DNA from 3 places in the Shinella sp. S4-D37 genome. Region 1 is predicted to be linked to each of the others. Evidence: predicted binding sites of a transcription regulator. Region 1 holds the regulator's gene; each other region holds the start of a gene.

Region 1 (3,271 bases):
CCGGGGCCGGATCGGCGGGGATGCCGGCGCGATCGCCGCGGCGCTGGTGACCGCCGAGCAGCGGGCGATCGGCACTGAGACGGTGGAGGCGCTGCGGCAGGCGGGGCTTGCCCATGTGCTCGCCATTTCCGGGCTGAACATGGTGCTCGCGGCGGGCACGTTCCTTGTCGGCGCGCGGGGGCTGATGGCGCTGATCCCGGGCTTTTGCGAGCGCTATCCCGCCAAGAAGATCGCCGCCGCCGGCGCGCTCGTCATGGTGACGCTCTACATCCTCGTCTCCGGCGGCGCGATCTCCGCCGTGCGCTCCTGGATCATGATCTGCATCATGCTGGTGGCGGTGCTGTTCGGCCGCGCCGCGATCAGCCTGCGCAACGTGGCGCTGTCGGCGATCGTCATCCTCGCCGTCACCCCCTCCGCCGTCACCAATCCGGGCTTCCAGATGTCCTATGCGGCGACGCTCGGCCTCGTCGCCGGCTATGCCGCCTGGCGCGAGCGTCCGGTGCGGCGGGAGGGCGGGGAAGGGCGCTTCAAACTGTTCGGCGGCGCGCTGGGGCGCTTCCTAGGCGGGCTCATGCTGTCCTCGCTGATCGGCGGGGTCTCGACGCTGGTCTATTCCGTCGGCCATTTCCATCGCATCCCGGCCTATGGGCTTGCCGGCAACCTGCTCGCCATGCCCGTCATCAGCGCCGTCGTCATGCCCTTCGGCCTTGTCGCGGTGCTGCTGATGCCCTTCGGGCTCGACGCCGTGCCCTTCGCGATCATGGGCAAGGGCATCGAGTGGATGATCGCGCTTTCGATGTGGGTCGCGGGCTGGAAGGGCGAGATCGTCACCGGCCGCATCCCGCCCGCCGCCTTCCTGCTGATCGGCCTCGGCGGCGGGCTCGTCTGCATCCTGCGCACGCGGCTGCGCCATGCCGGAACGCTGCTTGCCGCCCTCGGCCTTGCGATCGCCTGCCTTCCCGCCGCGGGCGCCAGGCCGGAAATGCTGGTATCGGAGGACGGCCGCCTGGTCGCCATCCTGCGCGGCGAAACCGTCGCGACGAACCGTGCAAGGCCCTCCGACTTCATCTATTCCCAGTGGCGGCGGGCCTTGCGGCTCGGCGATCTTGCAAAACCGCAAACGCGCAGGAGCGAGGGCCTGACCCTGGAGGAAACGGATGATACTGCGGCAAGCGGGAAACCGCCGCGCCGCAAGGCCGACCGGCAGAAGGCGAAGGAGGCCATGGCGTGGGCGCTCGCGGCAGCCCGGACGGGCGGAAGTTTCGTCTGCGAGGCGAAGGCATTCTGCGCCGCCGTCTCGCCGAGCGGCTGGCGGGTCGTCACCCTGGACGACGTCGCCTTCCTGGGGACGGCCTGCGATGCCGCGGACCTCGTCGTCGTGCCCTTTGCCCTGCGGCTGGAAGCCTGCCGCTCCGGCGCCCGCCTGGTGACGGCGCGTCACCTCAGGCGAACCGGTGCCCTCGAAATCCGGCCGGCGGCCGAAGGGGCTTCCGGCACCTTTTCAGAGGCACACATGACGCCCGCCGTGGAAAGCCTCGACCGGCCCTGGACCCGCCACCGCACCTATGACTGGCGCACCGGCAGCTTCGATCCGCCGAAGGATCAATGATAGCGGCGGATGAGGCCGACCAGCTTGCCCTGGATCTTCACCCGGTCCGGCCCGAAGATGCGGGTCTCGTAGGCGGGGTTTGCCGCTTCGAGCGCGATGGAGGCACCCTTGCGGCGGAAGCGCTTGAGCGTCGCCTCCTCCTCGTCGACGAGGGCGACGATGATCTCGCCGGGATTGGCGCTGCTGGCCGTGCGGATGATCACCGTGTCGCCGTCGAGGATGCCGGCCTCGATCATCGAATCGCCCTTGACCTCCAGCGCATAGTGATCGCCGTTGCCGATCATCTCGGCCGGCACGGTGATGTCGTGGGTGTTGTTCTGGATGGCGGAGATCGGCACGCCGGCGGCGATGCGGCCCATGACCGGAACGGAGACGGAGGAGGAAATCTCCGCAACGGGCGTGCGCTGCGGCGGGGCGGCGACGGCTGGCGGCTGCTTGCCGCGGCTGCCCTCGATGACGGCCGGCGAAAAGCCGCGGCGCGGCTGCAGGCTCTGGCTATAGGCTTCGGGAAGCTTGATCACCTCCAGCGCGCGGGCCCGGTTCGGCAGGCGCCGGATGAAGCCGCGCTCCTCCAGCGCCGTGATGAGGCGGTGGATGCCCGACTTGGACGCGAGATCCAGCGCATCCTTCATCTCGTCGAACGAGGGAGGAATGCCGGACTCCTTCATCCGTTCATGAATGAACAGGAGAAGTTCCTGTTGTTTCCGCGTGAGCATGGCCCCTCCACCGAGAATCGAGTGAAACAAATCCAGAACGGACACTATCTGTTCCATATGTGTTCCGCAAGGGGTTGCTGAAACAATAATAATACTGTTCAGGCGGAGGGTTCGCGCAGGAGAAGCACAGTGCAGGGCGCGCCCGCGGGGATCGCGGGCGCGTGCGGCGGGCGGATGAGGAGGCCTTCGGAGGCCGCGAAAGCCTTCATCATGGAAGAATCCTGCTTGTCCAGTGGCGTGACCATGAGGTCGCCGGCGGGGCCACGGGCAAGGCGTGCGCGCACATAGTCCTGCCGATGGTCGTTTTCCTTGAGGGGCACGGCGGCGATTGCCGGATACTCGCGGCTTACCGCCGGCAGGTGCGCGAGGCGGCGCACGAGGGGAACGAGGAAGAGGTGGGAGCAGACGAGACTCGAGACGGGATTGCCGGGCAGGCCCATGACGTGCACGGCGCCGAGGCGGCCGACCATCAGCGGCTTTCCCGGGCGCATGGCGATGCGCCAGAAGTCGAGCTCCATGCCGGCCTCGCCGAGCACGGGCTGCACGAGGTCGAAGTCCCCGACGGAGGCGCCGCCGAGCGTGACGAGCCCATCGATATCGAGCGACAGCGCCCGGCGCACGGCCTGAAGCATCGCCTCCTTGTCGTCCGCGACGATCCCGAGGTCGATCACCTGCGCGCCGGCCGCACGGGCGAGGGCCGCGACGCCGTACGTGTTGGAGGCGATGATCTGGCTGGTTCCCGGCGGCGTGCCGGGCGGCACGAGTTCGTCGCCGGTGGCGAGCACGGCAATGCGTGGGCGGGCATAGACGGACAGCGCCGCATGGTTCATGGCCGCCGCGACCGTCAGGCGGCCGGCATCGAGCATGTCGCCGGCTTTCAGGACGACCTCGCCTTCGGAAAAATCCTGGCCTCGCGGGCGGATGTGGCGGCCCTTCGGCGTGAGGA
Region 2 (3,271 bases), on a different contig from region 1:
GCCAGGAGCCGCGCGGGACGCGGCCAGCGGCTGGGCCAGGTCATGCCCGTTTCGGGCGAAAGCGGCGGAATGCGGCGGAAGGAGCGCTCCGGCACGTCGCTCTCGACCGGGGCGATGCGGTAGAGACGCGCGGCGCCGATGCGGTTGGCGATCACGTCGACGAGGCCGGCAAGGTCCGCCTCCTCCTCCTCGATCAGGGAGGAGACGGCCTGCTGGAGGACGAGCGGTTCGGCGAGCGTCGCGGTCAGGTCCATGATCTCGATGCCGAAGCCGGGGTCGATCGTCTCGATACGGTCCGTCAGGAGGCGGACGAGCTGTTTTGTGTCGCGCACGGCCCGTGCCGTGCCGACGCGGATGGCCTGCAGGGAATTGTCGACGCGGTGGAAGAGCAGATCGAGCCGGCGGGCGCCGAGGCCGCGTTTTTCCAGCGCGGCGCAGAGATCGTGCACGAGGCCGGTCGTGTAGTGCGCGATGGTCTCGGGGGCGCCGATCGGCTCGCCGAAAACCTTGCGGATCGTGACGAGCTCCGGGTCGCGCAGCGGATCGACGGGTTCGGAAACCGTGCCCTGGAGCTGGTCGAGCCGGCGGCCGAGGAGCGGGCCGAAGCGCAGGACGAGCGGCGCACGCGGCACGGCGAGCACGTCGCCGATCGCCTGGAGGCCGAGCATGTGGAGGCCCGTCACGGTTTCCGGCGCGATCCGCAGCCCGAGGACCGGCAGGGGCGACACGGCCTCGCCCGCCTTGCCGGGCGGAACGATGCGCACGGGATCGGCAAGGAAGCGGGCGGCGGCGTGGGCCGCGCCCCAGCTGTCGGCGACGGCGGCGCGGGCGAAGATGCCGGAGGCGGCAAGTCGGTTGACGAGGCCGCTCAGCATGCGTTCTTCGCCGCCGTGCAGGTGATCGGCGCCGGTCGTGTCGATGACGAGGCCGTCCGGCGGGTCGGGGGCGACGATGGGCGCATAGTGCTGCAGGGCCCAGAGCGCGAGACGGCTCAAGGCGGCGGCATCGGCGGCGGCATCGGCGGGCATGGTGGCAACGTCCGGCAGCAGCGCATGGGCCTTGGTGAGCGGCATGCCGACGCGCAGGCCCGCCTGCTCGGCCGGCCGGCTCACCGCCGTCAGGATGCGGCGCGCGCCGTCGCGGCCGACGAGAACGAGCCGGCTATCGGGCGGCGGCGCCGAAGCGCCGAGCGCCCGCCGCAGCCGATCGATCGGCCAGCCGGGAAGAAAAAGCGATACGACCCGCGGCATCGGTGGCCTCCACGTCAAATTCCGCCGCCTCGCCGGCCCGGCAGCGGGCCAGTTCCAGCAGCCATTGCCCCCGGCCGACGCCCGGCACGGGAAGGGGGGCGGAGGACCGCACATGGACCCGCCAGCGCGTCACGGCGGCGGAGGGTTGCGCAAGGGCATCCGCCTCCTTGAGGTGGCGGAAGCGGCGCAGGGCAAGGCCGAGCGTGCCGCCCGCCTCCGCGGCAAGCTGCAGGCGGCGCGAGGCGCTCATCGACAGGCGCGCCACCTCCGCGACGACGGCGCCGAGCCCGCCATGGCGCAGCCCCTCCTCGAAACAGAGCAGCAGGCTCTTCTCGTCGCCCGCCTCCACATAGAGGACGCGGCCGGGCGCAAGGCCCGCCTGCGCCAGCGCCGGCGCGAAAAGATCGGGCCGCGTCAGGCACCACAGCACCTGCCCCTTCGTGCGCGCGGCGATGCCCGCGGCAAAGAGCATGGCGGCGCCGGCCTCGACGGCATCGTTGCCGCCGCCGCAGATCTCGTGCAGGCTGGCCAGCGCCAGCCCGCCGCCCGGCAGCCGCTCGTCGATCTCCGGCACGCCGAAGGGCAGCACCGCCCGGTCGCGCCGGGCACGGCCGTCGAACTGCCGGATGTGGTCGCGCAGATCGGCGACAACGGCATGGGCGCAGGCGGACATCGGCTTGGCGGGCTCCTGGCTGAAGACAATATGTTCTCTATTTGTTCTCAAAATCCGCAAGAGTCAATCGCCCGGTCGCATCGGAAAGATCACAGTTTGAATCATCGTCGGGAACCAAGTGGCGCGGCGAAAGTTCTCCTTTCGCCATTCCATCAAATCCAGGAGACATGTCCATGGCTGACGAAAAGAGCACCGGCAAACGCACGCTCGGCGTCGTTGAGGGGCGCGACAGCATTTCGGAAGATGCCAGCGTTGCGGCGGAAGCAACGGTGAGCGAACAGATCGAGGCGCTGAAGACGGAAATCAGCCGGCTGAAGGAATCCGCCGGGCTGATCGCCGAAGGCACCGGCCAGCTTGCCGTCGCCAAGGCGGAATCCGTGCGCGATGAGGTGCGCCAGACCATCCAGGCCAACCCGCTCGCCGCTCTCGCCGGCGCCGCCTTCATCGGCTACCTGTTCGGTCTTCGCCACCGGTGAGAGACGTCCCCGGGCCCGGCCCGGGGAACCGATGCGGTAAAGGCATGAAAAAGCCCGGCATTGCCGGGCTTTCGTCTTTCAGAACCAGCGCTCGCGGCGAGCCGGCTCGTTTTCGAGCGAGCCGAGCAGGTAGCCGATGACGACGCCGGCAAGGCCTGCCGTCAGGACGACCGTCGAAAGGGCCGCGGGGTGTTCGCGCGCGGCCTGCGCCACGGCGGCGCCTTCGTTGCGCACATATCTGGTTGTCGAGCGGACGGCGGGACGGGCGGCCTCGACGGCATTGCCCGCGCGATCGCGAACCGCCTCATAGGCCTCGCTGCCGCGCTCGCCAAGATCCTTCTGGAGCTGGGCGATCTCTGCGCGCAGGGCGGAAATCTGGGATTGGACGTCGTTGCTTGCCATTGCGGTCTCCCGTTACAGTCTCGTGTCAGCAATGGAGACCGAACGGTTCTCGGACGGCTTGGTTCCCGGCCGCCGGGCGATTTGCCCCTCAGCCGGCCTGGCGGCGGCCGTCGCGGCGGATCTGCGAGGGCGTATCGCCGAAGGCGGCGCGGAAGCGGCGGGTGAAGTGCGACAGGCTCTCGAAGCCGGTTTCGAGCGCGATCTCGATCAGCGGCTTGTTGGTGCGCATCACCATGGTGAGCGCCGCGGCCATGCGAATCTTCATGTAGATCGCGCTCGGCGAGGCGCCCATGTCGCTCTCGAACAGCCGCTCGAGCTGGCGGCGGGAGACGCCCGTCATGGTGGCGATGCTGTCGATCGACAGGAGGTCCTCGGTGTGCTGCTCCATCATCAGGATGGCGAGGTGCACGCGGCGGTCGCGGGCTTCGAGGCCGAGCGGATTGCGCGGCTGCACGTCGGTCGCATCGCGC
Region 3 (3,271 bases), 1.5 Mb from region 1:
CAGGCAGGCGAGCGAGCCGGCGACGGCCGCGCGGCGCAGCGCGCCCTTGAAGCCGAGGCCGGCATCGAGCGAGGCGGCGAGGTAGCCGCAGAACGTGTCGCCCGCGCCAACCGTGTCGACGGGCTCGATCTTTAGGCCGGCCGCGCGGAAAATCTCGTTCTTGCGGATCGCGACGACGCCATCGGCGCCGAGCGTCACGATGATCGTCTGGCCGCTCTCGGCATGTAGCGCGCGCATGGTCGTCTCGCGCGCCTCGTTCGAGAGTTCGCCCTTGCCGACGAAGAGGTCGAACTCCGTCTCGTTGGCGACGAGGATGTCGGCCATCGCGCCGAGCCGCCGTGCGGCGGCACTGAAGGGCGCGATGTTGACGATCGAGGCGGCGCCCTTCTGCCTGGCGCTTATGAGCGCGGCCTCGATGGCGGCTTCGGGGATCTCGAACTGCAGCATCAGGTAGTCGCCACGCGTCATGCCGCCGACGGTGCGCTTGGCATCCTCCTCGCCGACGGTGCCGTTGGCGCCCGGCACGACGACGATGACGTTCTCGCCCTCGTCGTCGACGAGGATATGCGCGGTGCCGGTCGCCTCGGCGGCGGAGCGCACGCCGTTAAGGTCCACGGCGGCGTCGGCGAGCAGCGCCAGCGCCTGGCTGCCCAGCCGATCGTCGCCGACCGCGCCGGCCATGCGCACGATGGCGCCGGCGCGGCGGGCGGCGAGCGCCTGGTTGGCGCCCTTGCCGCCGGCGGCCGTTGTGAAGCTGCTTCCCACCACCGTCTCGCCGGGCTTCGGCAGGCGTTCTGGCGTGACGATGAGGTCCATGTTGATGGAGCCGAAGACGGTGATCATGAGAGGTGCCCCTTGTCGTTTCCGCCGGACACTGCCCGAGGGGCTCAGTCCTCGTCAACCACCCTCAGGCGAAGCTGCCCCGTCCGGGTCTCGGCGGCCGTCTCCGCGGGCGGGGAAAGAGTGCCGTTCGCCTCGAATTCCATGTCGCCGATGCGCGCGCCGCGCCGGGTGAGCTTCTCCGTCGAGGTCAGGATCAGGTCGACATCCTTCTGCGCGGCGGTGAAGTGGCCGGAAAGCTTGCGCACCCGGTCGTCGAGCCGTGTCAGGTCGTCCATCAGCCGGGCGACCTCGCCCTGAATGACATGGGCCTGCTCGCGCATGCGCTGGTCCTTCAGGAGCGCCTGCAGCACCTGGACGGAGAGCATGAGGAGAGAGGGCGAGACGATGACGATGCGCGCCCGGTGGGCCTTCTGCACGATGCCCTCGAAATTCTCATGGATGCTGGCGAAGATCGATTCGGAGGGCACGAAGAGGAAGGCGGTGTCCTGCGTCTCGCCGGCGAGGAGATATTTTTCGGCGATATCGCGGATATGGGTCTCCATGTCGCGGCGGAACTGCTGGGCGGCGAGCTTGGCCGCCTCGGGCGCGCGCCCGTCCGACAGGGTATTCCACGCCTCCAGCGGGAATTTCGCGTCGACGACGAGCGGCGGCTGGCCGTTCGGCATGCGGATCGTGCAGTCCGGCCTGACACCGTTCGAAAGCTGGGCCTGGAACTGGTAGGCGCCGGGCGGCATGGCGTCGGCGATGATCGTCTCCATTCGGGACTGGCCGAAGGCGCCGCGCGTCTGCTTGTTGGAGAGGATCGCCTGGAGGCCGACCACGTCTTTCGCCAGCGACTGGATGTTGCTCTGCGCGGTGTCGATGACGGCCAGACGCTCCCGCAGGCGGCGAAGGTTCTCGTGCGTCGAGCGGGTCTGCTCGGAGATCGACTGGCCGAGCCGCTGCGTCAGGCCGTCGAGCCGGGCATTGATCGCCTGGTTGGTCTCCGACTGCTTCGCGCCGAAGACCTCGGCCATGGCGGCGACGCGCCCCTGCATTTCCGTCTGCGCCTTCAGGAGTTCGGCAAAGCGCAGCTCCGCCATCGCTGCCGCCTCGCGCTGGCGCGCCTGGCTGCGGCGGGCCGAAAGGAGGCCGAAGACGGCGACCAGCGCGGCCGCGAGCAGCACGAGTGCCGGGCCGGGGCCGCCGAACCGGGCAAGCAGGGAGGCGAGCAGCATGTCAAAGGTCGGATCGATCATGCCGCGACCATAACACGGATTGCAGCGGAAACTAGATCATAACGTGAACAGATGCGCGGGACATGCGGCGCCGGCGACGGTCGAAGCCGATTGAAAGCGTCAAAAAACCGCGCTAAGGAGGCGGAATGACCATCAAGCCGCTGATTATCCTTCCCGATCCGATCCTCCGCCAGGTTTCGAACCCCATCGAGACCGTCGACAGCGAGGTGAAGAAGCTCGCCGACGACATGCTGGAAACCATGTACGATGCGCCGGGCATCGGCCTTGCCGCGATCCAGATCGGCGTCGCGCGCCGCATGCTGGTGCTCGACGTCTCGAAGGAGGGCGAGGACAAGAAGCCGCTCGTCTTCATCAATCCGGACGTCGTCTCCGCTTCGGATACCCGCTCGGTCTATGAGGAGGGCTGCCTGTCGATCCCGGACTATTATGCCGAGGTCGAGCGCCCTGCCACGATCACCGTCAAGCATCTCGATCGCGACGGCAAGGAGCAGCTGACGGAGGCAGACGGCCTTCTCGCCACCTGTCTCCAGCACGAGATCGATCACCTGAACGGCGTGCTGTTCATCGACCACATTTCCAAGCTGAAGCGCGAGATGGTGATCCGCAAATTCACCAAGGCGGCGAAGCTGCGCGGCAGCAAGGCGCTCTGAGGCGATAACCGCCCGGGCTTGTTTCACACGGTTCCGGCCGTAGAACCGCTTTCACGGAGGCTGGCCGATGGCCCTTCGCATCATCTTCATGGGCACGCCGGATTTCTCCGTTCCGACGCTCGAGGCGCTGGTGGAAGCCGGCCACGAGATCGCCGCCGTCTATTCGCAACCGCCGCGCCCGGCCGGCCGCCGCGGTCTCGAACTTGTGAAGTCGCCGGTGCACCAGGCGGCCGAAAGGCTCGGGCTTCCCGTCGTCACCCCGCTCAATTTCCGTGAGGAGACGGACCGCGCGGCCTTTCGCGCGCTGAAGGCGGATGTCGCCGCCGTCGTCGCCTACGGCCTCCTGCTGCCGGAGGCGATCCTTACCGGCACCCGGCTCGGCTGCTACAACGGCCATGCCTCGCTGCTGCCGCGCTGGCGCGGCGCGGCGCCCATCCAGCGGGCGATCATGGCGGGGGACGCACAAACCGGCATGATGGTCATGCAGATGGAAAAGGGCCTCGATACCGGCCCGGTCGCGCTGACCCATCGGGTGGCGAT

The links. The regulator LexA, encoded in region 1, represses DNA repair genes until DNA is damaged. The targets are predictions, from matches to a motif close to TGTTCNNNNTGTGTTCNG.
Region 2: the regulator LexA is predicted to act here: its motif matches at 1,955-1,972, upstream of AB3G45_RS04350 (ImuA family protein).
Region 3: the regulator LexA is predicted to act here: its motif matches at 2,114-2,131, upstream of AB3G45_RS23925 (DNA recombination protein RmuC).

Annotation. Positions count from the first base shown of each region.
Region 1 covers NZ_JBFNXL010000005.1:1,854,151-1,857,421, reverse strand. Annotated here, with positions in the region: gene AB3G45_RS16420 (ComEC/Rec2 family competence protein) at 1-1,609, shown strand, start outside; gene lexA (transcriptional repressor LexA) at 1,603-2,325, opposite strand; gene glp (gephyrin-like molybdotransferase Glp) at 2,424-3,271, opposite strand, start outside.
Region 2 covers NZ_JBFNXL010000003.1:68,595-71,865, forward strand. Annotated here, with positions in the region: gene AB3G45_RS04345 (DUF6504 family protein) at 1-1,250, opposite strand, end outside; gene AB3G45_RS04350 (ImuA family protein) at 1,162-1,923, opposite strand; gene AB3G45_RS04355 (hypothetical protein) at 2,097-2,399, shown strand; gene AB3G45_RS04360 (hypothetical protein) at 2,478-2,801, opposite strand; gene AB3G45_RS04365 (GlxA family transcriptional regulator) at 2,890-3,271, opposite strand, start outside.
Region 3 covers NZ_JBFNXL010000005.1:3,349,780-3,353,050, reverse strand. Annotated here, with positions in the region: gene AB3G45_RS23930 (ribokinase) at 1-843, opposite strand, end outside; gene AB3G45_RS23925 (DNA recombination protein RmuC) at 888-2,060, opposite strand; gene def (peptide deformylase) at 2,207-2,731, shown strand; gene fmt (methionyl-tRNA formyltransferase) at 2,799-3,271, shown strand, end outside.